Regions from separate parts of the Pantoea trifolii genome, predicted to be linked through region 3. Evidence: predicted binding sites of a transcription regulator. Region 3 holds the regulator's gene; each other region holds the start of a gene.

Region 1 (7,528 bases), 1.5 Mb from region 3:
CATCGAAGATGACATCGTCATCACCGCTGACGGCAACGAAAATCTCACCGACAGCGTAGTGAAAGACGCCGACGCGATTGAAGCTCTGATGGCGGCGGCACGTCACGCATGAGCATTTTGATTGCCGGCGGCGGCATGACCGGCGCGACCCTTGCGCTGGCGATTTCACATCTGACGCAAGGCCAACTGCCGGTTACGCTGATTGAACGCAGCCAGCCCGACAGCCGCGCACATCCCGGCTTCGACGGACGTGCGATTGCGCTGGCGGCAGGCACCTGTCAGCAGTTAGCGGATATCGATCTGTGGCGCTCGCTGGCCGATTGCGCCACGCCAATTACCGATATTCACGTTTCCGATCGCGGTCATACCGGTTTTGTTTCGCTTAAAGCGCAAGATCATCAGGTTCCGGCGCTCGGCCAGGTGGTCGAACTGTTTGATGTCGGCCAGCGACTGTTTCAACGCCTGCAGAAAGCGCCTGGCGTCACGCTGCGCTGCCCGGATCGCGTAACTTCGGTATCACGCACCGCAGATAACGTGCAGGTCACGCTGAACAGCGGCGAACAACTGGAAGGCGCATTACTGGTGGCCGCCGACGGTGCGCGTTCACCTTTAGGCGCGTCCTGCGGCATCACCTGGCAGCGCGACGATTATCAGCAGCTGGCGGTGATTGCCAACGTGTCGACGCAGTTACCGCATCAGGGCCGCGCCTTTGAGCGCTTTACCGAACACGGCCCGCTGGCGCTGTTGCCGATGTCCGGCAACCGCATGTCGCTGGTGTGGTGCCATCCGCTTGAGGCGCAAGCAACGGTTAAGCAGTGGGACGATGCCACCTTCCTGCAAGAACTGCAGCGCGCATTTGGCTGGCGGTTGGGGCGTTTCACGCACTCCGGTCAACGCGAACATTATCCGCTGGCGTTGCAAACCGCTGAACGTCAGGTGACGCATCGTCTGGCGCTGGTGGGCAACGCGGCACAAACGCTGCATCCGATTGCCGGACAAGGCTTCAATCTGGGTTTGCGCGATGTGATGTCACTGGCAGAAACGCTGGCGGGCGCACATCGTCAGCAGCAAGATCCCGGCAGTTTCGCGGTATTGCAGCATTTTGCCGCGCGACGTCAGCCCGATCGTGCCGCCACTATTGGCGTCACTGACGGTTTAGTCCGACTGTTTGCTAACCGCTATGCGCCGTTGGTAGCAGGACGAAATCTTGGGCTGGTGGCAATGGACCATCTGCCTTGGCTACGAAATCCACTTGCCGCGCGCACGCTCGGCTGGGTTAAGCGTTAAGCACGAATTAAGGGGCAGCAATGCAAACTTTTGATGTGGCAATTGCCGGAGGCGGCATGGTGGGTTTGGCCGTCGCCTGCGGACTACAAGGCAGCGGCTTACGCGTTGCCGTGCTGGAAAAAGCACCCGAGCCACAGTTTGATCCGGCGGCCAAGGCGTCGATTCGCGTCTCCGCCATCAACGCTGCCAGCGAACGTCTGCTGCAAAAGCTCGATGTCTGGTCGAGCATTTTGGCGCTGCGTGCCAGTGCCTATCACGGCATGGAAGTGTGGGATCAGGACAGCTTCGGTTCGATCAGCTTTGATGATGAGCAGCAGGGCTTATCGCATCTCGGTCATATCATTGAAAATGAAGTGATTCATAGTGCGTTGTGGCAGCGTGCCAGTCAGAGCAGCGATATCACGCTGTTTGCCCCGGCGCAGTTGCAGCAAGTGGCATTTGGCGACAACGAAGCCTTTATTACGCTGCAAGATGGCAGCATGATGAGCGCCCGTTTGCTGGTTGCTGCCGACGGCGCGAATTCGTGGCTGCGTGACAAAGCGGATATTCCGCTGACCTTCTGGGATTACGAGCATCACGCGCTGGTGGCAAATATCCGCACCGATATGCCGCATGACGCCATTGCGCGTCAGGTGTTCCATGGCGACGGTATTCTGGCGTTTCTGCCGATGCAGGATCCGCACTTATGCTCAATCGTCTGGTCGCTCTCGCCGCAGGAAGCGGCGCGCGTGCAATCGATGCCGGAAGCGCTATTTAATCAGCAACTGTCGGTGGCGTTTGATATGCGTCTTGGCTTGTGTCAGGTCGAGAGCGAACGTAAAACTTTCCCGCTGACGGCACGTTATGCGCGTAACTTTGCCGCGCACCGTTTAGCGCTGGTCGGCGATGCCGCCCACACTATCCATCCGCTGGCCGGGCAGGGCGTGAATCTTGGTTTTATGGATGCAGCCGAATTAATTGGTGAAATTCGCCGCCTGCATCAGGAAGGCAAAGACATTGGTCAGCATCTCTATCTGCGTCGCTATGAGCGCAGCCGCAAGCACAGCGCGGCGATGATGCTGGCGGGGATGCAAGGCTTCCGCGAATTGTTTGCCGGTACCCATCCGGCGAAAAAGCTGCTGCGTGATGTTGGCCTCAAGCTCGCCGATACTTTGCCGGGCGTCAAACCGCTGATGCTAAAACAGGCGATGGGGCTTAACGATCTACCCAGCTGGATACGCTAATCATCTCTGCCAACGGCGCCTAAATAGGCGCCGTTTTCTTTGCTGCACCGCAATGATGCAGCGCTGCACCGCAATCGCGCCTCATTTGATTTATTCTAATTTTACCCCTTAATTCGCATTAGATTAATTCATGCAATAACTTTTCACATGCCGGACCATTTCTTAAACCTGCGGCGTCTATTCCCTCAATTTGCTGCGTGAAAGTAATTTAGTCGTATTTTGTGCGAGGCTAATTACAATAATGCAGTGATTTATGCTGGTGGCTGTTCGGTGGCTCATCGAAAGGTGGTAGTGTTTCGCCCTCGTTTTCCTCATGGTTAATTGCCGCATTAGGTGATAACTTCAGCATAAAGAGAACGTTTGCGTCAGCCTGCGAAGGCGACGCAGGCGCGTCACACTCACTTGTATTCACAGGATGGTTATGACTCAGCAAACGCCTCTATTCGAACAGCATCAGGCAAGCGGTGCGCGCATGGTGGACTTCCACGGTTGGATGATGCCGCTGCATTACGGCTCGCAAATGGATGAGCATCACGCGGTGCGTAACGATGCCGGCATGTTTGATGTTTCCCACATGACCATTGTCGATCTGCGCGGCGCACATACCCGCGAATTCCTGCGTTATCTGCTGGCGAACGATGTCGCCAAGCTGACCCAACCGGGCAAAGCCCTGTATACCGGCATGTTGAATGCCTCCGCTGGCGTCATTGATGATTTGATTGTTTACTTTATGAGCGAAGATTTCTTCCGTCTGGTGGTGAACTCCGCCACGCGTGAGAAAGATTTAGCGTGGATTAAACAGCATGCGCAGCCTTTTGGCGTGGAGCTGACCGAGCGTGACGATCTGGCGCTGATTGCGGTGCAAGGCCCAAATGCGCAGCAGAAAGCACAAACGCTATTTAGCGCTGCTCAGCGTGATGCCGTTGACGGCATGAAACCCTTCTTTGGCGTGCAGGCAGAAAAGCTGTTTATCGCCACTACCGGTTATACCGGCGAAGCGGGTTATGAGATTGCCATGCCTGCGAATGAGGCCGCCGCTTTCTGGCAGCAGCTGTTGGCCGCAGGCGTTAAACCGGCAGGACTTGGTGCGCGTGACACGCTGCGTCTGGAAGCGGGCATGAACCTGTACGGTCAGGAGATGGATGAAGGCGTTTCGCCGCTCGCCGCCAATATGGGCTGGACCATCAGCTGGGAACCTGCCGATCGCGATTTCATTGGTCGTGATGCCCTGCAGGCGCAGCGCGAGCACGGCACCGAGAAGCTGGTTGGCCTGGTGATGACCGAAAAAGGCGTGCTGCGCAACGGCTTAACGGTACGTTTCACCGATCAACAAGGTCAGCCGCAGCAAGGTATTATTACCAGTGGTTCCTTCTCACCAACCCTGGGTTACAGCATCGCGCTGGCGCGTGTGCCAGCCGGGATTGGTGAGCAGGCGATAGTGGAAATCCGCAACCGTGAAATGCCAGTAAACGTCACCAAACCGATTTTTGTTCGCGCCGGTAAGCCGGTCGCCCAGTAATTTTTTTCAGGAGAAATGGCCAATGAGCAATGTGCCAAGTGAATTGAAATACCGCGATAGCCACGAGTGGGTCCGTAAAGAAGCCGACGGCACCTTTACTGTTGGTATCACCGAACACGCACAGGAATTGCTGGGCGATATGGTGTTTGTCGATCTGCCAGATGTTGGTGCCACCTTCGCGGCCGGTGATGACTGCGCCGTTGCGGAGTCGGTGAAAGCGGCTTCAGACATCTATGCGCCACTGAGCGGTGAAATTGTTGCGGTGAATGACCAACTGGGCGATTCGCCAGAGCTGGTGAACAGCGCGCCATACGCTGATGGTTGGCTGTTCCGCATCAAAGCCAGCGACGCGTCAGAGCTCGACGCTATGCTGGATGCTGATGCCTACAAAGCCGCGATCGACGAGTAACCGGTAGTTTTAGAAGGTGACGCGCTGCGCCACCTTCTTTTTTATCTGCCTGATTTAACGCCATTTTTGTAACCCAGCCCGATTCAGGATTTACTGCAAATGACCCAGACTCTCAGCCAGCTTGAACACAACGGTGCTTTCATTGAGCGCCACATCGGTCCTACGCCGGAACAACAGGACTTAATGCTGAAAGCGATCGGTGCCAGTTCGCTCTCCTCATTGATCAGTTCTATCGTGCCTGCTGATATCCAACTGCCAGGCCCGCCTGCAGTGGGCGACGCCGCGACCGAGCAGCAAGCGCTGGCAGAGCTGAAAGCCATTGCCAGTCAGAACCAACGCTACAAATCCTGGATCGGCATGGGCTACAGCGCGGTGATCACACCGCCGGTTATCCTGCGTAACATGCTGGAAAACCCAGGCTGGTACACCGCGTATACGCCGTATCAGCCAGAAGTATCGCAGGGCCGTCTTGAGGCGCTGCTCAACTTCCAAACCCTGACGCTGGATCTGACCGGTCTGGATATCGCTTCCGCGTCACTGCTGGATGAAGCGACCGCTGCAGCCGAAGCGATGGCGATGGCCAAGCGCGTCAGCAAACTGAAAACCGCCAGCAAATTCTTCATCGCCAATGACATTCATCCACAGACGCTGGATGTGGTGCGCACCCGCGCAGAAACCTTTGGTTTTGAACTGATTATTGATAGTGCTGACAAGGTGCTGGATCACGACGATCTGTTCGGCGTGTTGCTGCAACAGGTTGGTACGCACGGTGAAGTGCACGATTACCGCACACTGATTGCCGAGCTGAAAAGCCGCAAAGTGGTGGTGAGCGTAGCCGCAGACTTCATGGCGCTGGTGCAGTTAGAAGCGCCAGGCAAGCAGGGCGCAGATATCGTCTTCGGTTCTGCCCAGCGTTTCGGCGTGCCGATGGGTTACGGCGGACCACACGCCGCGTTCTTCGCCAGCCGCGACGAGCATAAACGCTCGATGCCTGGCCGTATCATTGGTGTATCACGCGATGCCGCCGGTAACACCGCGCTGCGCATGGCGATGCAAACCCGCGAGCAACATATCCGTCGTGAGAAAGCCAACTCCAACATCTGTACATCGCAGGTGCTGCTGGCAAATATCGCCGGTCTCTATGCGGTGCATCACGGTCCGGTTGGCCTGAAACGCATTGCATCCCGTATTCACCGTCTGACCAGCATTCTGGCCGCAGGCCTGCAAAACGGCGGCCTGAAGCTGCGCCACAACAGCTGGTTTGATACGCTGACAGTAGAAATATCTGATAAAGCGGCGGTACTAAACCGCGCGCAGAGCTTTGGCGTCAACCTGCGCAGCGATATCCACAATGCCGTCGGCATTACGCTGGATGAAACCACCGCACGTGAAGATGTGCTGGCGCTGTTCGCGATCCTGCTGGGTGATGCTCACGGCCAGGACATTGATGCGCTGGATGCCGCTGTTGCTGCGGAAAACAGCGCGATTCCGGCCGGTCAGGTGCGTGAGAGCGCCTTCCTGACCCATCCGGTGTTCAACCGTCATCACAGCGAAACTGAGATGATGCGTTACATGCACAGCCTGGAGAAAAAGGATCTGGCACTGAACCAGGCGATGATCCCACTCGGTTCGTGCACCATGAAACTCAACGCTGCGGCGGAGATGATCCCGATCACCTGGCCGGAATTCGCCGAACTGCATCCGTTCTGCCCGGCTGAGCAGGCGTCGGGTTATTTGCAGATGATTGGCCAGCTGTCGCAATGGCTGGTGCAGCTGACCGGCTACGATGCGCTGTGCATGCAGCCCAACTCGGGCGCACAGGGCGAATACGCGGGTCTGCTGGCGATTCGCCGTTACCACGAAAGCCGCAACGAAGGTGGCCGTAATGTCTGCCTGATCCCAAGCTCGGCGCACGGCACCAATCCGGCATCGGCGCAGATGGCGGGCATGTCGGTGGTGGTGGTGGCTTGCGATAAACAAGGCAACATCGACCTTGGCGATCTGCGTGAGAAAGCCGCACAGGTCGGTGAGCAGCTGTCGTGCATCATGGTGACCTATCCGTCAACGCACGGCGTTTACGAAGAAACCATCCGCGAAGTGTGCCAGATCGTGCATCAGCACGGCGGCCAGGTGTATCTCGACGGCGCCAACATGAATGCGCAGGTTGGTATCACCACGCCGGGTTACATCGGCGCGGACGTATCGCACCTTAACCTGCACAAAACCTTCTGCATTCCGCACGGCGGTGGCGGTCCAGGCATGGGCCCAATCGGTGTGAAAGCGCATCTGGCGCCGTTCGTGCCGGGTCACAGCGTAGTGCAAATTGATGGCGTGCTGACGCAGCAGGGCGCGGTTTCTGCTGCTCCGTTCGGTAGTGCATCGATTCTGCCAATCAGCTGGATGTATATCCGCATGATGGGCGCAGAAGGTCTGAAACAAGCCAGTTCGGTGGCGATTCTGAACGCCAACTATATCGCCAGCCGTCTGCAATCTGCTTATCCGATTCTGTATGCGGGCCGCGATGGCCGCGTGGCGCACGAATGTATTCTCGACATTCGTCCGCTGAAAGAGCAGACCGGCATCAGCGAGCTGGATATTGCTAAACGTCTGATCGATTACGGTTTCCACGCACCAACCATGTCATTCCCGGTGGCGGGAACGCTGATGGTTGAACCAACGGAATCAGAAAGCAAAATCGAGCTGGATCGCTTTATCGATGCGATGCTGGCCATCCGCATGGAAATCGATCGCGTTGCCGATGGCGAATGGCCGCTGGAAGATAACCCGCTGGTAAACGCACCGCACACCCAGACAGAAATCGTCGGCGACTGGACGCATCCGTACACCCGCGAACTGGCGGTGTTCCCGGCCGGCAGCGCTAACAAATACTGGCCGACGGTGAAACGTCTGGATGATGTATTTGGCGACCGCAATGTCTTCTGTTCGTGTGTACCAATGAGCGAATATATTTAGGCTAAAGTTACGGGAAGTATTTATGAAAGGGCCGACTGTTCGGCCCTTTTTTTTGGAGGCAAAAATGGATCTGGCTTTGATTACCGGTGGTAGTCGTGGGATTGGCCGCGCAACCGC
Region 2 (7,528 bases), 230 kb from region 3:
AGGCGTGTGGCTCGCTTGGCAGCAGGCCGTGACGTTTCTGAATCTCTTCCGCTAGCCGGGTAAAATGCTGCTGTAACTGCTCGTCATGGTTCTGGTTTTGCGCTTCCAGCGTCAGGTTGTGGACCAGCAACTGATTGGCGCGATCGTCGAGACAGAAGGTCAAGGTGGCAAACGCATTTTCTAATACGGTTAAGCGGCGCTGTTGCTCAGCAATAAATGCCAGCAACTCTCCGAAGGTCATCGCCTCTTCTGGTTTTTCAGTAGTCATGTAAAACACCTCCTGTAAGCATGACGAGGCAAGAATAGGGGATCGTTTAACATGAGTCTAGATGCAGGCAGTTTTTCTGGCGAGAGGGAAATAAAAACAAAAAAGCCGGGTGGCGAAACCCGGCAAAAACGGCACAGTGGCTGTTAATCGTTATTAAACCAGTCGTCAGCGCTTTCCCAGGTTTCTTGTAACAGTTCGCTGATGCGTTCGCGTGACTCTTTGCAGCCACCAAACACGCTAAGTTGGTTGCCGCCGGCATAACGCACTTTGACGTGATGATCGTCGTCAGGGAAATCCTGCGTAATGCGACGGACCAGTTCGATGCTGAGTGCATCCAGTGCACCTGCAGGAAGGGGCGAAGTTTTTGCTACGGTAATTTCAACGCGCATAGAAGCCTCCGGAATAATATACTGTTTATTTGTACAGTATATTATTCCCGAAGGCAAGCAGCAGAAAATTATTCTTTGATGCGCCAGTTCAGCGTCTCACCGGCAAGGAAAGGCACCAGCGTGTCATCCGCCAGGGCAATGCTCTCTTCAACCTGCCAGGATTCACGCACCAGCGTCAGCGTGCCTTCATTCAGCGGCAAACCATAGAAGTTCGCGCCGTTCTCTGAGCAGAAGGCTTCAAAATGTTCCAGCGCCTTCAGCTCCTCAAACACCGTGGCGTAAGCAGGCAAGGAGGTCGGCGCATTGAACACACCGGCGCAGCCGCAACTTGCTTCTTTCAGGTGACGCAGATGGGGGGCGGTATCGGTACCGAGGAATACGCGACGATTACCGCTGGCGACCAGCTTACGCAGCGCTTCCTGATGAATATTGCGTTTCAAAATCGGCAAGCAGTAGAGATGCGGACGCACACCGCCAACCAGCATGTGGTTGCGGTTGAACATCAGGTGTTGTGGCGTGATGGTGGCGCCCAGCAACTCGTTTCCTGCCGCCAGATACTCCGCTGCTTCTTTGGTGGTGATGTGCTCCATCACCACTTTTAGTGCCGGGAACTGTTTGCGCAGCGGCTCCAGCACAGTTTCAATAAAGCGCGCTTCGCGATCAAAAATATCGATATGGGAATCGGTCACTTCACCGTGCACCAGCATGGGCATGCCGATCTGCTGCATGCGATCCAGCACCTTCGCGATCGCGGCGATATTGGTCACGCCGTGGCTGGAGTTGGTGGTGGCATGCGCAGGGTAGAGTTTGGCAGCGGTAAAAGTGCCGTCACGGAAGCCGCGTTCGATCTCATCGGGATCGAGTGAGTCGGTGAGATAGCAGGTCATCAGCGGAGTAAAAGCATGCTCAGCAGGTAACGCAGCCATGATGCGCTCGCGGTAAGCCACGGCAGCGGCCACGCTGATAACCGGTGGAACCAGGTTCGGCATGACAATCGCTCGACCATTCACTGCGCTGGTATAAGGCAGTACGGCGTTGAGCATCGCGCCATCGCGCAGATGAATATGCCAGTCGTCAGGGCGGCGGATGGTAATTTGCTGAGGTTGGGCTGTCATTCAAAAAGACTCCGGCTGAGAAGAAAACGAGAGGCGCGTTTAGGCCGGGGAGTAATCATAAGGATGTGGGCAACCGTTTGCACGGGATTTTATTGTGACAAACAAAAACCGCACCCGAAGGTGCGGCTACGCGGATTAATCAGTAAACGGAATCACCAATTGTCCCGGTTTCACTTCTATCCCTTTAGCGAGTTTCTTCGCCAGCGCTTCTCCTTTACTGCGGTCTGCGCTCAGCACGTAGGCGGGTTTCTCATTGAAATAACGCTTTAGCGACTCATTGAGATAAGGCGTTAGGGTTTTCATGATCGACGCCATTTTTTCTGGCTGCACCTGCGCATCGACAATCTCCATGTCATGCAGATAAATCGCGCCTTCCTGCGCGTTGTAAACCGGCTGCGCCTTCATCTTCAGCAGCATTTCGGCCTGCTGCGGACCAAACAGCGAGCTGACATTGATATTGGCTTTACCTGAGAGGGTGATTTTGCCAGGTTCTTCACGGCCAATCTGGCTGTTGAGATCGCTCAGCACAATGTGTGCATTCACCAGCCCGGAAACGCCGATGTCTTTTTCGAAGTTATTGCGCTTTTGCAGCGCCTGATTCACTTCCTGTTCGCTGATAGTGTATTGCGTCAATTGGTTACAGCCGCTGAGTAGCACGGCAAAAAGCAGGGCGACAAGCCCGGTAAACGCCTTTTTCATATAATCCTCATCCTGATCGAAACGGCAAAACAACGATAGCCTGCCTTAATCAGCGGCACCTGTCACCAGGAGAGGGATGAGAAGCGCCGTGGCGCTTCTCATGGATGAGGATTATGCAGCGATGGAGGAGAGCAGATTGACCTGAGTTTGTTTCGCCATATTATCGCGATAATCGGCAACGCGGCTTGGCCACTCAATACCATTGACCAGCGTTAAGGAGCGCAGCAGCGGGAACAGATGAATATCATCTTCTGAAAGTTCGCCATTGACCGCATTGGGCTTGACGATCAGTTTGTCGAGCTGGCGCAGATCATCGCTGATGTTTTTGATCAAGCCCGGCGCGTGTTTACGCAACTCGCCGAAATCCCCGACGCTGGCCTGCTTCTTCTCGCTAAAGTAGCTGCGCGCTTCCGGCGTAGCGAATTCGGCAAAGGAGGCATCGGCGATGCGCGGCAACAGCAACTTGTTGACGTAGCCATTCACATGGCGCAGCCAGTCGCTAATCGCCGGATTGCTTTTGCCATTCAGCAGCGGTTCGTGATCGTATTTATCCACCAGCCGCACAATATCCATACTTTCCGGCACCGCGCTGCCATCAGCCTTTTGCAGAATCGGCGCCATTTTCTGGCCGATCAGTTTTTTCGGCGTTTGCTCGTCGTCATTCAACATAACGATGAGTTCTAACGGCAGATTTTTTAAGCCGAAAATCATGCGTGCTTTGACGCAGAAAGGGCAGTGATCGTAGATGTAGAGTTTCATCCCGTTTCTCCTGTGGTTCTAAGGGTGACGGAGGTCACCCTTTTTTCGGACGTGCGGGAAGTATGGAAGAGATCTGTGGCAGGGGCAAACTAGCTGCTGAAAATTGCTGGCGCCACCGAACGCGGCTGGAACTGCCACCACAGCGCCAAAAGGGTGATCATCCCGACGCTGCTCAGCAGCATCCACGGCAGTTCCGGCAGCGCCCATTGCTGGCCCATATCGAACATCCAGCCACCACCGGAGTAGCCGATCAAACCGCCAATCGCGAGGCCGAGACGGCTGAAGCCCATGTAGCTACCGCGTGCGCGGGAGCTGGCGAGCGAAGCGCTGAGCGTTTCACGCGCCGGTTCAGCAATGATCGAGCCGAGATAAAAGATGGCGATCAGTATAAACAGCGACGGCAGCGAGTCGGTCATGCCAACCGGCAACAGACTGAACGTCATCAGGAACAAACCGGCCATTAGACGCGTTTCCAGGCGGAAGCGTTTTTCGCTCCAGCGTGCCAGTGGATAAAGCAGGCTTAATGACAGTAGCGCTTCAATGGCGTACATCCACTTCACCGCAGCAGGCGCACCGGCCACCTGATTCACCATCACCGGTAACATCAACATCACCTGCACGGCGAGAATGTAGTAACCGGTTAATGTCAGCACATACAGTCGAAAACGCTTATCCTGCCAGACGCGTTGCATCCCTTCACGCATCGCAATGCGTTCTGTTGAGATACGCCACGCCGGTAACCAAATGGCGTTGAACAGCGCAGCAGCGACGAACACCGCCGCGCCAACCCAGCACACCAGGCGGAAATCCCACGCCAGCAGCCAGCTACCAATCAGCGCCCCCAGCACCGCACCGGCGCTGTCCTGCATCATCAGCAGGGAGAAGAAGCGGCCGCGATCGCGTGCGCGCACCAGTTTCATCACCAGTGCGCTGCGTGGCGGGTCAAACAGCGTGCCGCCAAGACCGGATAGCAAGCAGGCGAACCACAGCAGCCAGGGTTGATGCGCCAGCGCCATGCAGGCAAAACCCGCCGCACGCATCAGCATGCCGGTGACGATCAGCGGACGCGCACCAAAACGGTCGGCAATCGCACCGCCGAAGATGCCGAATCCCTGCTGGACGAATTGCCGCAAGCCAAGCGCAATGCCGACCATCAACGCGGCCCAGCCCAGCTGTTCGACAAAATGGATAGAGATGAGAGGAAATACCACAAAAAATCCCATCACAACCAGCATGTTATCCACTAAAAGAAATGTTTTACCGAGGCGTCGTGCCCGCGCAACCCGAGACATGCTAATTCCTGAGCAAGTGAGAGGAGATAAGAGACCAATTGGTCTATTTTCCGCCTGCTCAAAGGCGAAAAACAGCTTTCTCAGGATGATATTTTTTCATCGAATCCGCAGAAATATTAATCCTCAATCAGGATGAATCCGGAGGAACGCGTTCAAGGGTTTTACCGCAAGCGGGGTGACGGTTATAGTGAGCAGTATCGCCGCTGGCGTACATCTTTCTTAAGTTATGGATTTCAGGAGTCATGATGTTTGGCTATCGTTCTGCTGGCCCACGCGTGCGCCTCACAACCGATCGCTTAGTGGTGCGTTTAGTACATGAACGCGATGCCTGGCGATTAGCGGATTATTACGCTGAAAATCGTGCGTTTCTTAAGCCGTGGGAACCGGTGCGCGACGAGAGCCACTGTTATCCTTCAGGTTGGCAAGCACGCCTCGGGCTGATCGCTGACATGCATAAACAGGGCTCAGCCTACTATTTTGTGTTGATGGACCCGGAAGAGACCGAAGTGCGGGGTGTAGCCAACTACAGCAACGTGCTGCGCGGCTCGTTTCACGCCTGCTATCTCGGCTATTCGCTGGGCGAGAAGTGGCAAGGTCAGGGATTGATGTTTGAAGCGCTCACCACCACCCTTCGCTATATGCAACGTCAGCAACGCATTCACCGCATCATGGCAAACTACATGCCGCACAATCAGCGCAGTGGCGATCTGCTGGCGCGCCTCGGATTTGAAAAAGAGGGCTACGCCAAAGATTATTTATTGATTGATGGACGCTGGCAGGACCATGTCCTGACTGCGCTGACCTACCGGGAGTGGACCCCGGATCGCCGTGGACAATAAAAAAGGATTATCCCCAATGAAAATGGCCTTATCCGCGCAGGCGCTGCGCGTAATTGGATGCCTGCTGGAGAAGCAGGTCACCACGCCAGATCAATATCCGCTCTCCCTTAATGGCGTTGTCACAGCCTGTAATCAGAAATCCAACCGCGAACCGGTGCTGAATCTCAGCGAGATGGAGGTGCAAACGCAGCTCGATGAGCTGGTGAAAAAGCATCTGGTGACCTCCAATAACGGCTTCGGCCAGCGCGTCAGCAAGTATGAACAGCGTTTCTGTAATTCCGCGTTCGGCAACTTGCAACTGAACAGCGCTGAAGTCGCGGTGTTGACACTGTTGTTCCTGCGCGGCGCTCAGACGCCTGGCGAGCTGCGTACCCGTAGCGGTCGTCTGCACGAATTCAGTGATATGAATGAAGTCGAGCAGACGCTTAACGGCTTGACCACGCGCGATGATGGTCCAATGGTGGTGCGTCTGGCGCGCGAACCGGGTAAACGTGAAAGCCGCTATATGCATCTGTTTGGCGGCGAAGTGGCGGAAGACGCGGCCAGCACAGAAACCACGAGCGACAATGACGATTTAATCGCGCGTGTTGCGCAACTTGAAGAAACGGTTGCTCAGTTGCAGTCGCAACTGCAACAGCTGCTGCAAAAGGATCTCTGATATGACGCTGCGTATTGGCATTGTCGGTTTAGGCGGTATCGCGCAGAAAGCGTGGCTGCCGGTGTTATCGCAGGCCAGCGGCTGGCAATTGGCTGGCGCGTTCTCGCCCAATCAGGCCAAGGCACAACCGATTTGCGATAGCTATCGCATCCCCTATTTTGGTCAGCTGGATGCGCTGGCCGCAGCCAGCGATGCGGTGTTTGTTCACAGCAGCACCGCCAGCCATTACGAAGTGGTCAAAGCGCTGTTGCTGGCGGGCAAAGATGTGTGCGTCGATAAACCGTTAGCCGAAACGCTGCAACAGGCTGAAGCACTGGTTACGCTGGCGGACAAGCATAAGCGCAAGCTGATGGTGGCATTTAATCGCCGTTTTGCGCCGCGCTATCAGCAGCTAAAAAATGACATGCCTCGCGCGGCCTCGCTGCGCATTGAGAAGCATCGCGCGGATAGCGTTGGCCCGCACGATCTGCGTTTTACCCTGCTGGATGATTATCTGCACGTAGTGGATACCGCGCTGTGGCTGGCGGGCGGCAGCCTGACGCGCGAGCTGGGGCATATCGAGACCAATGACGATGGCGCGATGCTGTACGCCGAACACCATTTCACCGCCGGTTCGCTGCAAATTACCACCAGCATGCATCGCCGCGCCGGCACGCAACGCGAAGTGGTCAGCGCCATCTGCAACGGTGATTACATCGAAATTAACGAGATGCGCGACTGGCAGCAGGAAAACCGCAGCGGCATCGTGCGTGATGTGCCGCCCGCGTGGCAAAGCCATCTTACCCAGCGCGGTTTCAGCGGCGCAGCGCACCATTTCATTCAGTGTGTTGAAAATCAGACGATGCCTGAAACCAGTGGCGAACAGGCGCTGGCGGCGCAGCGTCTGGTGGAAAAGTTGTGGCGCGATGCCGAACGTGAATAATCCCTTGTAACACTCAATGCTGGTCATTTCCCGCCGTGTCAGTAGACTATCGCCGGACATCAAGGGATGTCCGCGCTAAGTCGCTCATTTCTCCGACACTTTTCAGGATGCGCCACTCAAAATGAATTTGTTGAAATCGCTGGCTGCGGTCAGTTCGATGACCTTGTTTTCCCGCGTGCTGGGCTTTGCCCGCGATGCCATTGTGGCGCGCGTTTTCGGTGCGGGGATGGCAACCGATGCCTTCTTTGTTGCCTTCAAACTGCCCAACCTGCTGCGCCGTATTTTTGCCGAAGGCGCGTTTTCTCAGGCGTTCGTACCGATCCTGGCGGAATATAAAAGTAAGCAGGGCGAAGATGCTACGCGCGTGTTTGTGGCCTACGTTTCCGGTTTATTGACGCTGGTGCTGGCGGTGGTGACTGTGTTGGGGATGATCGCTGCGCCCTGGGTGATTGTGGTGACGGCGCCAGGTTTTGCCGATACCGCCGATAAATTCGCCTTAACCAGCGCGCTGCTACGCGTCACCTTTCCTTATATTCTGCTGATTTCGCTGGCCTCGCTGGCGGGCGCCATCCTCAATACCTGGAACC
Region 3 (7,528 bases):
TGCGCCAGAAATCCGACGTTGTACGACGTAGTACAGAGGTATGAATTTGAGCAGAAAAGTGGGTCGCCGCACCGGATAATGTGCAGACGCCATCCCGCGACAGGGTCGCTAAAGGTATTACATTTATATTATTGATTTAATACAGAATTACTGACCCACAGAGTATATGCTCACGTGGGTCAATATTCAACGGGTTATCGTTAGTTTGCTAACGAAAAGCGCTGGCTTAGAGATTATCTTCGCAGGGACGGGAAGTGTGGGCAATATCACTTTGTGCGTTTACCGTTCGCTGGCAGACAAAGCCCACCCACGCCAGTACCACAGTAGCGACCATCACTAACGTGGTGTTGAACAGCGCCTGTTCAAGGCCGGCGGAGACCAGCAGGCTGGCTACAAAGCACAATCCTAACTGGAATAAGTTCTGTAATCCTGCGGCTTTACCGGTGGCGTGCGGGAAGTGCGCTAATGCTCTGGCAACCACAATTGGATAGATCGCGCCATTGGCCAGCGCCATGCCGCAGAAAGGCATCAACAGCACAAACAGCGGCGCTGATGGCATCAGGGCGATGACAAACAAACTCAGGATGCTCAGGCTATACAGCACCAGCAACCACGGCAGCAGTTGCGCGCCCTGATAGCGATTTAACAGCGTGCGGCAGCCAAAGCCACCAATCAGAAACGCAATGGTCTGCGGAATATAGCTCAGGCCAATATCACCCGGCGTCAGGCCAGCAGCGGCGAGAATGAAAGGTGAGCCTGTCAGCCAGGCGAAAAAGCTCGCCGAACAGGCCGAGTAGATCAAGACGTTACCGCTGTAAACGCGAGTACCCAGCAAGGTCAACCAGCCGGGTTGTTTACCTGACGCCACTTTCTCGCGCTTAGGCGAGGTTAACTGCAGCGTACCCATCAGTAGCACCACGGCAACCAGCGTTAGTGTGATAAAGATGCTGCGCCAGTGGAAGTGGCCGATAAGCCAGGCGCCGAGCAGCGGTGCCAGCGCCGGAGACAGCGCAACCAGCGGCATAATCGTGGCAAACACTTTATTGGCTTTGGCTTTTGGATAGTGATCCACCACCAGCGCCTGCCAGCTTACGGCAGCCGCACAGACACCAATTGCCTGCACAAAACGCAGTGCCAGCATCAGGCGCACATCGGTCACCCAAAGCATCCCCAGACAACCAAGGGCGAAGATGGCTAACCCCGCTAGCAAAATCGGTTTACGCCCGTAACGATCCGACAGCGGCCCCCAAAAAACCTGGGCACAGGCGAAACCGCCGAGAAACAGACTCAGGCTGGCGCTGATGGTGCCAGGTGCGCTAGCGAAATCACGCTGCATATCGCCAAAGGCGGGTAAATACATATCCGTGGCAAGAAAGCCGAGCATGCTGAGCACGGCGAGATAAGGCATAAATGCTTTAGACGACAACATGTTGATTCTCTTTTGGGCAGGTTGAACGCCGGGGAGTGTAAAAGGATGCAACGCGCTTTGTGAAACGCTAATATTTGCATAGTGCTGTTAAATTTTTTGAAGGCAAAATTATGTGGTCAGAATATGCGCTTGAAGTGGTAGATGCGGTGGCGCGCACCGGCAGTTTTAGTGCGGCCGCGCAGGAGCTGCATCGCGTGCCTTCTGCCGTCAGCTATACCGTGCGACAGCTGGAAAGCTGGCTGGCGGTGCCGCTGTTTGAGCGCCAGCACCGCGAAGTGGTGATGACACCGGCGGGCGAGCATTTTGTACGCGAAGGGCGATCTGTTATCAAAAAAATGCTGGCAACCCGTCGACAGTGTCAGCAACTGGCGAATGGCTGGCGTGGGGAGCTAAGTATCGCGGTTGACTGCATTGTTAAACCGCAGCGCACGCGGCAGTTAGTGAAGGATTTCTATCGCCATTTTCCCGATATGGAGCTGATTATCAGCTACGAAGTGTTCAACGGCGTATGGGATGCGTTGGCTGATGGCCGGGTTGATGTGGCGATTGGCGCGACCCAGGCGATCCCGGTGGGTGGACGTTTTGCCTTTCAGGATATGGGCGCGCTGAACTGGCGCTGTGTGGTGAGTCCCGACCATCCGCTGGTCAACAGCACGGAACTGGATGATGAAACCTTGCGGGCGTGGCCATCGCTGGTGCTGGAAGATACCTCGCGTGCGTTGCCGCGCCGTATGACGTGGACGCTGGATAATCAGCGGCGGTTGGTAGTGCCAGAGTGGGAAACCGGGATGGATTGTTTGCTGGCAGGATTGTGCGTCGGAATGGTGCCGGGCCATTTGGCGCGTCCACTGCTGGACAGCCATAAACTGGTTGAACTGGCGCTGCCGCAGGCTTTTCCGGACAGCCCGTGCTGCGTTAGCTGGTCAGAACAGCGCGCGTCACCGGCGCTGGCGTGGTTACTGGCTTATCTCGGGGATGCCGAAACGCTGAACCACGAATGGCTCAGCGAAGTGTCGGCTTAGCGGCGATAGTCGCGGAACGGACCGTACGCCACCGAACGGCGTTCAATTAGCGTTGGCTGGACTTCGATTGTTTGCGGATCTTCGCGCTTGCTGGTGATGCGATCCAGCAGCATTTCCAGCGCTTTTTCACCCAGTTCGGCTTTCGGCTGGTGCACGGTGGTCAGCGCTGGGGTGAAATAGCGCGCGTTGCGCACGTTATCGTAGCCAATGACTGAGATATCCTGCGGTACGCGCAAGCCCATCTCATCAGCGGCGCAAATCGCGCCCATCGCCATGATATCGCCACCGCAGAACACCGCGGTTGGACGCTGTTTCTGATTTAAAATCTGCTGCATCGCCTGATAGCCCGATTCAGGTTCAAAGTCGCCCTGAACCACCCATTCCGGACGCACCGTAATGCCCGCTTCGCTCATCGCCTGCAGGAAGCCAGCGTGACGTCCGCCGCCGGTGTTGCGCTCCATCTGGCCTGGAATGGCACCGATATCGCGATGGCCGCGTTCGATCAGATAACGCCCGGCGAGATAACCGCCCTGAAACGCATTGTCCTGCACGGTATCGGTGAAATCACCGCGTGACGCGCCCCAATCCATCACCACCATGGGGATATTGCGGTTCTCTTCCAGCATCTGCAGCAAATCGTCTGGATATTCCGAACACATCACCAGCAATCCATCGACGCGCTTTTGCGCCATCATCGACAGGTAAGCGCGCTGCTTTTGCAGATCGTTGTGCGCATTGCCGAGAATCAGCGTATAGCCGCGTTCGAAACACCGGTTCTCCACCGCTTCGATAATTTCAGCGAAGTAGGGCGCTTCGCTGGAGGTCGCCAGCAGACCCAAGGTTTTGGTGTGATTAACTTTGAGACTACGCGCCACGGCACTGGGCGAGTAGTGTAATTCTTTGATCGCTTCCCATACGGCGTTACGCGTCTCTTCCGCAACGAAACGCGTTTTGTTGATGACATGCGAAACCGTGGTGGTTGAGACACCCGCGCGTTTTGCGACATCTTTAATTGTTGCCATGAAAATGGTACTCCTGGGCTTATCGCAACTTACTGATAAGTATATTGTTAAACGTTTGCGTCTGCTAATGCTTTTACAGCCCAAAAAAGCGGGCAAAACGGTGTGTTTTAGCAGGCGAAATCACTTCATCACGCTGTTGATACAGGATGCGCAAAATCTGTTGCGCAACGAAAGGCGGCGATTCTAGCAAGCTGATGCGTATAAAACGAGATTTTTGCCCATTGCTGTGCGAAAATCGCTTTAACCCTAATAATTGTGTGACTAAGGAGTTGTGATGAATACCGACCTGAAACTGGCGCTAATGACCACTGTTGGCGCACTGTTGATGATTATCGCCTTCAGCTTTACCGCGATCATGCATTAACAAAAAAGCCGGAGCTGAGAACAGCATCCGGCTTTTTTATGATTGTTGCGCAACAACTAGCGAATAGTTTTTGGCGTCATCATGCGACGCGCGCCCACATAGTGTTTCTGCCAGTAATCCTCACCCAATGCGCTGATCTGAATATCTTTGCCGGTACGCGGCGACTGAATGAATTTCCCGTTGCCGAGATACACGCCCACATGATCGGCAGTGCCGCGATTATTGATGCGGAAGAACACCAAATCGCCTTTCTCGAGCATTTCACGTTTAATCGGTGCCGCATCGCGCAGGTGATACATCTCATTAGCGGTGCGTGGCAGTTTGAATTTCACCAGATCTTTATAGGCGTACCACACTAAGCCGCTGCAGTCGAAACCGGTATGTGGCGAAGCACCGCCCCATTGATAGGGTTTGCCGAGTTGGCCCATCAATTTGGTCATCGCCGTTTCACGCGCCTTTTGATAACGCTGGCGGTGCGCCTTACTCATTTTGATGCCGGTCAGCGCTAACGCTTCATCATCGACGGCGATCTCAGGTGTTTTCTTCGCTAAACGTTGATGACCGTATTTCTTAGCAGAAAGTTTCAGCGGGGATTTTTTGCTGGTGGTCTTGTGCAGCGCGGTTTCTGTTTTGGTCTGTTTTTTGAGTTTGAATTTTTGAACAGCAGTCAGGCGCGATTTTTTGGTGGTGGTTTTCACCGGGCGTCGTTTGCGGCGCTCGTCTTCACGTGCGCTCTTTTTCTCTGCTTTAAGCGAACTGGCATTAACGGGCGCATGCGGAGATGCAGCAGCCACATTAAAAAACAGTTGGGCGAAAGCCAGTATGAAAAGCGTAATTAGTAGACGCATAATCCGGTTACAGGTTAAGCAGGCTGAATGAAAGCAGACTGCGGCAAAGTGAGAGAAATCTGATCAAGTGACCAGCGCCGAGGCAATTCTAATCCACTTTTTTTCCAAAAGGTAAGGCCTTTTTCCATTAATATGTTACCAGATTGATTCTGTAGCAAAAATGAGCGATTTCAGCTGGTTAACGCAGCGAAACTATTGCTAATTATTAATTTATTAATGCCAATTAATGATATGAAAATGTTATTTGTCATGCGTTAACTTAACAAACATGGCGATTCGCCAGTGCAAACGCAAAATCCCGTTTTCAGTCCGGGAGCGAAATCGCTACAATAAACAAACACGAAGTAGAAGATTAAGGAAGGCAATAATGAGTACTGTTGAAAAAATTCAGCGTCAGATCGCAGAAAACCCGATTCTGCTGTACATGAAAGGTTCTCCGAAGCTGCCAAGCTGCGGTTTCTCGGCGCAAGCCGTGCAGGCGCTTTCTGCCTGTGGCGAGCGTTTCGCATACGTGGACATTCTGCAGAACCCGGATATTCGCGCTGAAATGCCAAAATACGCTAACTGGCCAACTTTCCCGCAGCTGTGGGTCGATGGCGAACTGGTCGGCGGCTGCGACATCATCGTTGAGATGTTCCAGCGCGGCGAACTTCAGCCACTGCTGAAAGAGACCGCTGAGAAGTATAAAGAAGCGGAATAATGCAGAAGGCCGACAAATGTCGGCCTTTTCTTTGCTTACTCGGCAGACGCCTCGTCTGCAGATTCTTCACTGAAAGCCAGCGGCCAGCCGCCCAGGCGTTTCCAGCGGTTCACCAACTCACAAAATAGCGTCGCGGTTTGCTCGGTGTCATACAGCGCCGAATGCGCTTGTGTGCTATCAAACTCCATTCCCGCCGCTTTGCAGGCTTTCGCCAACACGGTTTGCCCCAGCACTAAACCACTTAACGCTGCGGTATCAAAGGTGGCAAAAGGGTGGAACGGATTGCGCTTCAGGCTGGCGCGCTCTGCGGCCGCCATCACGAAGTTGAGATCGAAAGTGGCATTGTGCGCCACGATAATCGCGCGATTGCAGCCGCTATCTTTGGTGCCTTTGCGCACCATTTTAAAAATCGCATGCAGAGCTTCGTATTCACTAACCGCACCGCGCAGCGGATTGGTGGGATCGATGCCGGTAAACGCCAGCGCAGCAGGATTCAGAATGGCGCCTTCAAACGGTTCCACATGGAAGTGCAGCGTTTCATCGCGGTGCAACCAGCCGTCTTCATCCATTTTCAGCGTTGTGGCTGCAATTTCCAGCAGTGCATCGGTTTGTGCATTGAAACCTGCGGTTTCAACGTCGATCACAACAGGATAAAAACCGCGGAAGCGTTGGTGGAGAGCGTTTAAAGCGTTCGATTCAGACATCAGGATCTCATGGCAATAAATAGGGCAGCGCGCATTATGGCAAAAATCGCAGGAGGGTGCAGCAGGAGAGGGAAATCAGCCTGCAATTAGCAGGCTGACCAGCAACCTTAGTTGCCTAAGCCGTGACCGGCATGTTTATTTTCAATCAGTTCGATCTTGTAGCCGTCTGGATCTTCAACAAAGGCAATAATGGTAGAACCGCCTTTTACCGGGCCCGCTTCACGCGTTACGTTGCCGCCCGCGCTGCGAATGCGTTCGCAGGTGTCAGCCACGTTGTCCACGCCCAGCGCGATATGGCCGTAAGCGTTGCCGAGATCGTATTTATCCACGCCCCAGTTGTAAGTCAGCTCAATCACCGCGCCTTCGCTCTCTTCGGTGTAGCCAACGAATGCCAGCGTGTATTTGTACTCGGTGTTTTCGCTCTGACGCAGCACGCGCATGCCGAGCACGCGGGTGTAGAAATCGATAGAACGTTGCAAATCGCCAACGCGTAACATGGTGTGAAGTAAACGCATAACATCCTCTTTTTTAAAACGTCATCAGTGAATGACAAGACAACTAAGTATACACACTGATGAAACAACGCTGCCGCCTATCCGAGGCGGCAGCCATTTTCTTACAGGGTGGGATAATCGGTGTAACCTTCCGCGCCGCCGCCGTAGAAGCTTTCAGGGCGCTGCGGATTGAGTGGCGCATCTTGCTGCAAACGAGCAACCAGATCCGGGTTAGCGATAAAGTCGCGGCCAAACGCCACTGCGTCAATCAGGCCGCGCGCAATCAGATCATCCGCTTTCTCAACGGTGTAGGCACCGGCACCAATAATCACGCCTGGGAACAGCGCACGCACTTTCTCACGGAATGCATCGCTGTATGGCTGTCCGCCCGCCCAGTCTGGCTCAGAAAGGTGCAGATAGGCGATGCCGCGCTTGCCCAACTCGGCGATGTACCACAACGCTGCTTTCTCTTCTTCCGGGCCATTTTCCAGATTCTGGAAGGCACCGATTGGCGAAACGCGGATACCGATACGATCGGCAGACCAGTTAGCAATCGCCGCATCCACCACTTCCAGCGCGAAACGGCCACGTCTCTCAATCGAACCGCCGTACTCATCGCTACGCTGGTTTGAGCCGGGTGCGAGGAACTGATGCATCAGATAACCGTGTGCTGAGTGCAACTCCAGCAGGTCGAAGTCGGCTTCGCGCGCATTGGCAGCGGCCTGACCAAAATCTTTGACGATTTGCTGAATTTCAGCCACTGACAGCTCGCGCGGTGCTGAAGTGTCTTCACGATAGACCGAACCATCCGCAGCGCGCAGAGAAGTGCGCGTACCCGCCGCCAGCGCGGTCGGTGCGACCGGTGCTTTGCCTTCTGGCTGCACGCTGTTATGAGAGATGCGGCCGGTGTGCCACAGCTGCACGGCGCTGTGACCGTTAGCGGCA
Region 4 (7,528 bases), 1.6 Mb from region 3:
TGAATGGGACCTGCAGTGGGAGATTTTCCGCCTGCTGTCGGAGTGCGAAGAGCGCGACCTCGAATTGATTAAAGGCCTGCGTGCAGACCTGCGCGAAGCGGGAATCAGTAACATCGGTATACTTTTTCAGCAATAAGGCAAGAAAACGTGACTTCAGGCCCGAATTACCGCGCCTGGAGGCTTCACATCGGCCCCCTGTCTGGTCTACATTTGGGGGGCTGAAAATTGTGGCTATCGGTGCGTGCCGGCTGAACAAGGCCTGAGAAGGGCTTTTCCCTCGCACTCGTTGCTTAGCAAGCGATAAATACACTTTAAGGATAACTTATGAACAAGACTCAACTGATTGATGTGATCGCAGAGAAAGCTGACCTGTCTAAAACCCAGGCTAAGACTGCGCTGGAATCTACCCTGGCTGCGATCACTGAGTCTCTGAAAGAAGGTGATGCTGTACAACTGGTTGGTTTTGGTACTTTTAAAGTGAACCACCGCGCTGAGCGTACCGGTCGCAACCCGCAGACTGGCAAAGAGATCAAAATTGCAGCGGCTAACGTGCCAGCGTTCGTTTCAGGCAAAGCTCTGAAAGACGCTGTTAAGTAAGTTTCCGCATTGCGGTTTAGCTTTAAAAGAGGGGGCGTTAGCGCCCCTTTTTGTTGCCGGGACCTGCCATGCTGAATTCAATTCCTCAGCGCGTGTGCGCCCTGTTATTCGGTGCGCTACTTACGGGCTGTAGCTCCACTCCTGATCTTCCTGCCTTTACGGCGAGCGGCTATCTGGCCGACCGCGGCACCGTGCGCATCTGGCGCAAGAATAGCGACCATCAAGTGGTTCATCTGCGAACGGTCTTCACGCCCTTTAATGGCGATGCGATGGAAACCACTGATTACAACTGGCAGCAGCAGAAGCTGATTAGCGTCGAACGACGCGTCGCGGGTGCACAGCCGGATGATGTCACCTTACGCTTCGATCATCAGGGCAATCTCAATTTCATGCAGCGCCAGCTGGCGGGACGACGTGAAGCAGTCAGCGCTGATAGCGTTGAGCTGTATCGCTTCGATGCGCAGCGCATGCTGGATCAGAGCAATGCGTTGCTTGCAGGCCGCGTATTGCTGCGTCAGGGCCATTGGCTGGGCGGCAATCAGGTACGAGAGTGCGATGACAAGCTGGTGAATGCGGCCTTTGATCGCGTCACGCTGTATACGCTAAGTCGCCAGCAGCAGAGCCAGTCTGCGCCGTTGATGGTGTCGTGGCTGGAAGCGCCGGAAGGTGTGCAACTGCTACGTGCTACGCCGGATGACGAATGCAGCTGGCAGCCAAAAGAGAGTGATTTCTAGCAGGCAGATAAGTGAAGGGGCACATGCTGTGCCCCTTTGCGTACTTATTTGCGGTTAATGGCGCGATAACCGATATCACGGCGGCAGAAGCTGCCATCCCACGAAATATGCTGCGCCAGCGCATAAGCGTTCTTCTGCGCAGCGGCTACATCGTCGCCCAGCGCGGTCACGCACAGTACGCGGCCACCGTTAGTCACCACCAGATCGTCTTTCATGGTGGTACCAGCGTGGAACACTTTGCCGTCCGGCACTTCTTCGAGCGGCAGACCATGAATCTGATCGCCTGTGTTGTAATCGCCCGGATAACCACCCGCCGCTAACACCACGCCGAGAGAGGGACGCGGATCCCACTGCGAGGTTTGCTGATCCAGTTTGCCATCGGTAGCCGCCAGACACAGCTCAACCAGATCCGACTGCAGACGCAGCATGATTGGCTGAGTTTCCGGATCGCCGAAGCGGCAGTTAAACTCGATCACTTTAGGTTGACCGGCTTTATCGATCATTAAACCGGCATACAGAAAACCGGTATAGATGTTGCCTTCAGCTTTCATACCGTTAACGGTTGGCCAGATGATCTGATCCATTACGCGCTGGTGGATCTCATTGGTCACCACTGGCGCCGGAGAATACGCGCCCATGCCGCCGGTGTTTGGACCGGTATCGCCATCGCCGACACGCTTGTGATCCTGGCTGGTGGCCATCGGCAGCACATTGTTGCCGTCGACCATCACGATAAAGCTGGCTTCTTCGCCATCAAGGAACTCTTCAATCACGATGCGGTGACCGGCATCGCCGAACGCATTGCCAGCCAGCATATCCTGCACAGCAGCTTCGGCTTCCGCCAGTTCCATCGCCACGATCACGCCTTTACCGGCGGCGAGACCGTCAGCTTTAATGACGATCGGTGCGCCTTTCTCGCGCAGATAGGCCAGCGCAGGCTCCACTTCGGTGAAGTTCTGGTATTCGGCGGTTGGGATCTGCTGACGTGCCAGGAAATCTTTGGTGAACGCCTTTGAACCTTCCAGCTGGGCGGCGGCTTGCGTTGGGCCAAAGATCTTCAGACCTGCCGCACGGAACGCATCAACCACACCCATCACCAGCGGCGCTTCCGGGCCAACGATGGTCAGATCGATTTTTTCCTGCTGCGCAAAAGCCAGCAGCGCGGCAACGTCGGTGGCGCTGATTGCCACGTTTTGCAAAGCCGGCTCAAGCGCGGTGCCCGCATTGCCAGGCGCGACAAACACGGTTTCGGCCAGTGGCGATTGTGCCGCTTTCCATGCCAGCGCGTGCTCACGTCCGCCATTACCAATCACTAAAATTTTCATCTGTACTGCTCCCAACAATTAATGGCGGAAATGACGCATGTCAGTAAAGATCATCGCGATGCCGTGCTCATCAGCGGCGGCAATCACTTCATCATCACGGATTGAACCGCCTGGCTGAATCACGCAGCTGATGCCGACAGCCGCTGCGGCGTCGATACCGTCGCGGAACGGGAAGAATGCATCAGACGCCATTGCGGAGCCTTTCACTTCCAGACCTTCATCACCCGCTTTGATGCCGGCAATTTTGGCCGAGTAAACGCGGCTCATCTGGCCGGCGCCAATGCCGATGGTCATATTGTCACGTGCGTAGACGATGGCATTGGATTTAACGAACTTCGCCACTTTCCAGCAGAACAGCGCATCACGCAGTTCCTGCTCAGTTGGCTGACGCTTGCTGACGACGCGCAGCTGGCTAGCATCGACCATGCCCAGATCGCGATCCTGAACCAGGACGCCGCCGTTAACGCGTTTGAAATCCAGCGCCGCAACACGACCTTGCCACTGACCACACACCAGAACGCGCACGTTCTGCTTGGCCGCAGTCACTTTCAGCGCTGCTTCGCTGGCGGATGGCGCGATGATCACTTCAACAAACTGACGGCTGATGATCGCCTGTGCGGTGGCTTCGTCCAGCTCGCGGTTGAAAGCGATGATGCCGCCGAAAGCAGAAGTCGGGTCAGTTTTGTAGGCACGTTCGTAAGCCTCAAGAATCGAACCGCCAACAGCCACGCCGCATGGGTTAGCGTGTTTAACGATCACGCAAGCGGCTTCGTCGAACTCTTTCACGCACTCGAGTGCGGCATCGGTATCGGCGATGTTGTTGTAAGAGAGCGCTTTGCCCTGAACCTGCTGCGCGGTGGCAACAGAAGCTTCAGCAACATTCTCTTCTATATAGAAGGCAGCATCCTGATGGCTGTTCTCGCCGTAACGCATATCCTGCTTCTTAATGAAGTTGAGGTTAAGCGTGCGCGGGAAGCGGCCGGCCGGCTCTTTGCTGTCGCTGTGATAAGCCGGCACCAGGCTACCGAAGTAGTTGGCGATCATGCTGTCATAAGCGGCAGTGTGTTCGAAGGCTTTGATGGCCAGATCGAAACGCGTTTCTAGCGTGAGCGAGTTTTCGTTGGCATCCAACTCGGCAATGATCGCCTCGTAATCGCTGCTCTTGACCACAATCGCCACGTCTTTATGGTTCTTCGCCGCTGAGCGAACCATAGTTGGGCCACCGATATCGATGTTCTCAACCGCATCAGCTAATGAGCAATCAGGTTTGGCAACGGTTTGTGCGAAGGGATACAGGTTGACGACCACCATGTCGATTGGGTTGATGGCGTGTTCAGCCATGATCGCATCATCCTGACCACGACGACCCAAAATGCCGCCATGCACTTTCGGGTGCAGCGTTTTGACGCGTCCATCCATCATTTCCGGAAAACCGGTGTAGTCAGAAACTTCGGTGACGGGCAGGCCCGCATCTGCCAGCAGACGTGCGGTACCGCCTGTGGAGAGCAGCTCAACACCACGACTGGAGAGTGCCTGAGCAAATTCGAGGATACCGGCTTTGTCAGAGACGCTGAGTAGAGCGCGGCGTACAGGACGACGTTGTTGCATGGTGGTTTTATCCCTTGGCTTTGTTTCGCGTAAAAAAGAGCGTTACATCAAGCTTAGTGTCTCTCTTCTATATAGAAGGAAACGCTTGCCTCATGTAACGCCCCAAAAGGGGCATCCTTGACGTCGCCAGGCATTGTAGCGAAAACGTTTGCGTGATGCTCGCCTAAATTCATTTGTGCGGCAGAGTGTGGATAACACTGTGTGTAACTGCGTATAAGGCGGGGTTTTGCTGTGGAATGCAGCGAACGGTTGTTTTTATTGAATTTAGCGGTTGCGCGCTGAGAACAACTCCCTATAATGCGCATCCATCAACACGGCACAACGGTTTACGAAATGCGGTGTTGGTGAGGAAGATTCGACAAGAACTTCCGCCGGATGAAAACGCTGAAAAAAGTGTTTGACTCCGAAGGAGAGTAGCGTAGTATACGCCACCTCGCGACAGACGGTTCAGCCGCTGCTCGCAACGCTCTTTAACAATTTATCAGACAATCTGTGTGGGCACTCGCAGGATTGATATCAGCGTCTCCGGACGCAACAAAATATCAAAGCCTCACGAGTGAACACATAATGAAATTCATTATGACGTTTTACAGATGAGCACCGCTGAACTTGTTTCAGCAAATCAAACTTAAATTGAAGAGTTTGATCATGGCTCAGATTGAACGCTGGCGGCAGGCCTAACACATGCAAGTCGAACGGTAGCACAGAGAGCTTGCTCTCGGGTGACGAGTGGCGGACGGGTGAGTAATGTCTGGGAAACTGCCCGATGGAGGGGGATAACTACTGGAAACGGTAGCTAATACCGCATAACGTCGCAAGACCAAAGTGGGGGACCTTCGGGCCTCACACCATCGGATGTGCCCAGATGGGATTAGCTAGTAGGTGGGGTAATGGCTCACCTAGGCGACGATCCCTAGCTGGTCTGAGAGGATGACCAGCCACACTGGAACTGAGACACGGTCCAGACTCCTACGGGAGGCAGCAGTGGGGAATATTGCACAATGGGCGCAAGCCTGATGCAGCCATGCCGCGTGTATGAAGAAGGCCTTCGGGTTGTAAAGTACTTTCAGCGGGGAGGAAGGCGGTGAAGTTAATAGCTTCACCGATTGACGTTACCCGCAGAAGAAGCACCGGCTAACTCCGTGCCAGCAGCCGCGGTAATACGGAGGGTGCAAGCGTTAATCGGAATTACTGGGCGTAAAGCGCACGCAGGCGGTCTGTCAAGTCGGATGTGAAATCCCCGGGCTTAACCTGGGAACTGCATTCGAAACTGGCAGGCTAGAGTCTTGTAGAGGGGGGTAGAATTCCAGGTGTAGCGGTGAAATGCGTAGAGATCTGGAGGAATACCGGTGGCGAAGGCGGCCCCCTGGACAAAGACTGACGCTCAGGTGCGAAAGCGTGGGGAGCAAACAGGATTAGATACCCTGGTAGTCCACGCCGTAAACGATGTCGACTTGGAGGTTGTTCCCTTGAGGAGTGGCTTCCGGAGCTAACGCGTTAAGTCGACCGCCTGGGGAGTACGGCCGCAAGGTTAAAACTCAAATGAATTGACGGGGGCCCGCACAAGCGGTGGAGCATGTGGTTTAATTCGATGCAACGCGAAGAACCTTACCTACTCTTGACATCCAGAGAACTTAGCAGAGATGCTTTGGTGCCTTCGGGAACTCTGAGACAGGTGCTGCATGGCTGTCGTCAGCTCGTGTTGTGAAATGTTGGGTTAAGTCCCGCAACGAGCGCAACCCTTATCCTTTGTTGCCAGCGGTCCGGCCGGGAACTCAAAGGAGACTGCCAGTGATAAACTGGAGGAAGGTGGGGATGACGTCAAGTCATCATGGCCCTTACGAGTAGGGCTACACACGTGCTACAATGGCGCATACAAAGAGAAGCGACCTCGCGAGAGCAAGCGGACCTCATAAAGTGCGTCGTAGTCCGGATCGGAGTCTGCAACTCGACTCCGTGAAGTCGGAATCGCTAGTAATCGTAGATCAGAATGCTACGGTGAATACGTTCCCGGGCCTTGTACACACCGCCCGTCACACCATGGGAGTGGGTTGCAAAAGAAGTAGGTAGCTTAACCTTCGGGAGGGCGCTTACCACTTTGTGATTCATGACTGGGGTGAAGTCGTAACAAGGTAACCGTAGGGGAACCTGCGGTTGGATCACCTCCTTACCTGAAGATACCTTCCCGCGCAGTGCTCACACAGATTGTCTGATAAAAAGTAATGAGCAAGACGGCTGCGAAGTCGTGACACTACTCGTGTCCCCTTCGTCTAGAGGCCTAGGACACCGCCCTTTCACGGCGGTAACAGGGGTTCGAATCCCCTAGGGGACGCCACTTGCTTGGTGACAGGTGAAAGGTGTCTCCACGAAGTATCTCAAAACTGACTTAACCGTCATGTTTGAGATATTGCTCTTTAACAATCCGGAACAAGCTGAAAATTGAAACGACGTGTTGGTTCATTTCTCCGTAATAGGAAATGAATAACAACATGTTCGAGTCTCTCAAATGCTTACAGTCCGCAGCGTTGCAAAACGCCTGTGGGTTGTGAGGTTAAGCGACTAAGCGTACACGGTGGATGCCCTGGCAGTCAGAGGCGATGAAGGACGTGCTAATCTGCGTAAAGCGTCGGTAAGGTGATATGAACCGCTACAGCCGACGATGTCCGAATGGGGAAACCCGGTGCACTCAGTGCATCATCGCAACATGAATACATAGTGTTGCGAGGCGAACCTGGGGAACTGAAACATCTAAGTACCCAGAGGAAAAGAAATCAACCGAGATTCCCCCAGTAGCGGCGAGCGAACGGGGAACAGCCCAGAACCTGAATCAGTTTGTGCGTTAGTGGAAGCGTCTGGAAAGTCGCGCGATACCGGGTGATAGCCCCGTACACGAAAGTGCACATACTGTGAGTTCGAAGAGTAGGGCGGGACACGTGGTATCCTGTCTGAATATGGGGGGACCATCCTCCAAGGCTAAATACTCCTGACTGACCGATAGTGAACCAGTACCGTGAGGGAAAGGCGAAAAGAACCCCGGCGAGGGGAGTGAAACAGAACCTGAAACCGTGTACGTACAAGCAGTGGGAGCCTCTTTAATGGGGTGACTGCGTACCTTTTGTATAATGGGTCAGCGACTTATATTCTGTAGCAAGGTTAACCGTATAGGGGAGCCGCAGGGAAACCGAGTCTTAACTGGGCGTTAAGTTGCAGGGTATAGACCCGAAACCCGGTGATCTAGCCATGGGCAGGTTGAAGGTTGGGTAA

Evidence for each region. Region 3 encodes PurR, which represses purine synthesis genes. Its sites were predicted from a motif close to CANGCAAACGTTTGCNTG; they were not measured.
Region 1: the regulator PurR is predicted to act here: its motif matches at 2,860-2,877, upstream of gcvT (glycine cleavage system aminomethyltransferase GcvT).
Region 2: the regulator PurR is predicted to act here: its motif matches at 1,839-1,856, upstream of pyrC (dihydroorotase).
Region 4: the regulator PurR is predicted to act here: its motif matches at 4,402-4,419, upstream of purH (bifunctional phosphoribosylaminoimidazolecarboxamide formyltransferase/IMP cyclohydrolase).

What each region holds. Positions count from the first base shown of each region.
Region 1 is NZ_JANIET010000001.1:3,361,198-3,368,725, reverse strand. Features, by position in the region: gene pepP (Xaa-Pro aminopeptidase) at 1-112, shown strand, start outside; gene ubiH (2-octaprenyl-6-methoxyphenyl hydroxylase) at 109-1,287, shown strand; gene ubiI (FAD-dependent 2-octaprenylphenol hydroxylase) at 1,308-2,510, shown strand; gene gcvT (glycine cleavage system aminomethyltransferase GcvT) at 2,932-4,029, shown strand; gene gcvH (glycine cleavage system protein GcvH) at 4,052-4,438, shown strand; gene gcvP (aminomethyl-transferring glycine dehydrogenase) at 4,538-7,411, shown strand; gene NQH49_RS15560 (SDR family oxidoreductase) at 7,476-7,528, shown strand, end outside.
Region 2 is NZ_JANIET010000001.1:1,626,949-1,634,476, forward strand. Features, by position in the region: gene NQH49_RS07515 (hypothetical protein) at 1-268, opposite strand, end outside; gene dinI (DNA damage-inducible protein I) at 412-657, opposite strand; gene pyrC (dihydroorotase) at 726-1,772, opposite strand; gene NQH49_RS07530 (lipoprotein) at 1,908-2,471, opposite strand; gene grxB (glutaredoxin 2) at 2,583-3,230, opposite strand; gene mdtH (multidrug efflux MFS transporter MdtH) at 3,320-4,522, opposite strand; gene rimJ (ribosomal protein S5-alanine N-acetyltransferase) at 4,768-5,361, shown strand; gene NQH49_RS07550 (DUF480 domain-containing protein) at 5,378-6,019, shown strand; gene NQH49_RS07555 (Gfo/Idh/MocA family protein) at 6,021-6,941, shown strand; gene murJ (murein biosynthesis integral membrane protein MurJ) at 7,063-7,528, shown strand, end outside.
Region 3 is NZ_JANIET010000001.1:1,861,875-1,869,402, forward strand. Features, by position in the region: gene punC (purine nucleoside transporter PunC) at 227-1,429, opposite strand; gene punR (DNA-binding transcriptional activator PunR) at 1,540-2,451, shown strand; gene purR (HTH-type transcriptional repressor PurR) at 2,448-3,473, opposite strand; gene cydH (cytochrome bd-I oxidase subunit CydH) at 3,748-3,837, shown strand; gene NQH49_RS08690 (C40 family peptidase) at 3,894-4,685, opposite strand; gene NQH49_RS08695 (Grx4 family monothiol glutaredoxin) at 5,050-5,385, shown strand; gene rnt (ribonuclease T) at 5,421-6,089, opposite strand; gene gloA (lactoylglutathione lyase) at 6,197-6,604, opposite strand; gene nemA (alkene reductase) at 6,706-7,528, opposite strand, start outside.
Region 4 is NZ_JANIET010000001.1:292,049-299,576, forward strand. Features, by position in the region: gene NQH49_RS01305 (YjaG family protein) at 1-136, shown strand, start outside; gene hupA (nucleoid-associated protein HU-alpha) at 325-597, shown strand; gene NQH49_RS01315 (DUF1481 domain-containing protein) at 666-1,331, shown strand; gene purD (phosphoribosylamine--glycine ligase) at 1,376-2,656, opposite strand; gene purH (bifunctional phosphoribosylaminoimidazolecarboxamide formyltransferase/IMP cyclohydrolase) at 2,675-4,264, opposite strand; rRNA gene NQH49_RS01330 (16S ribosomal RNA) at 4,895-6,434, shown strand; tRNA gene NQH49_RS01335 (tRNA-Glu) at 6,524-6,599, shown strand; rRNA gene NQH49_RS01340 (23S ribosomal RNA) at 6,814-7,528, shown strand, end outside.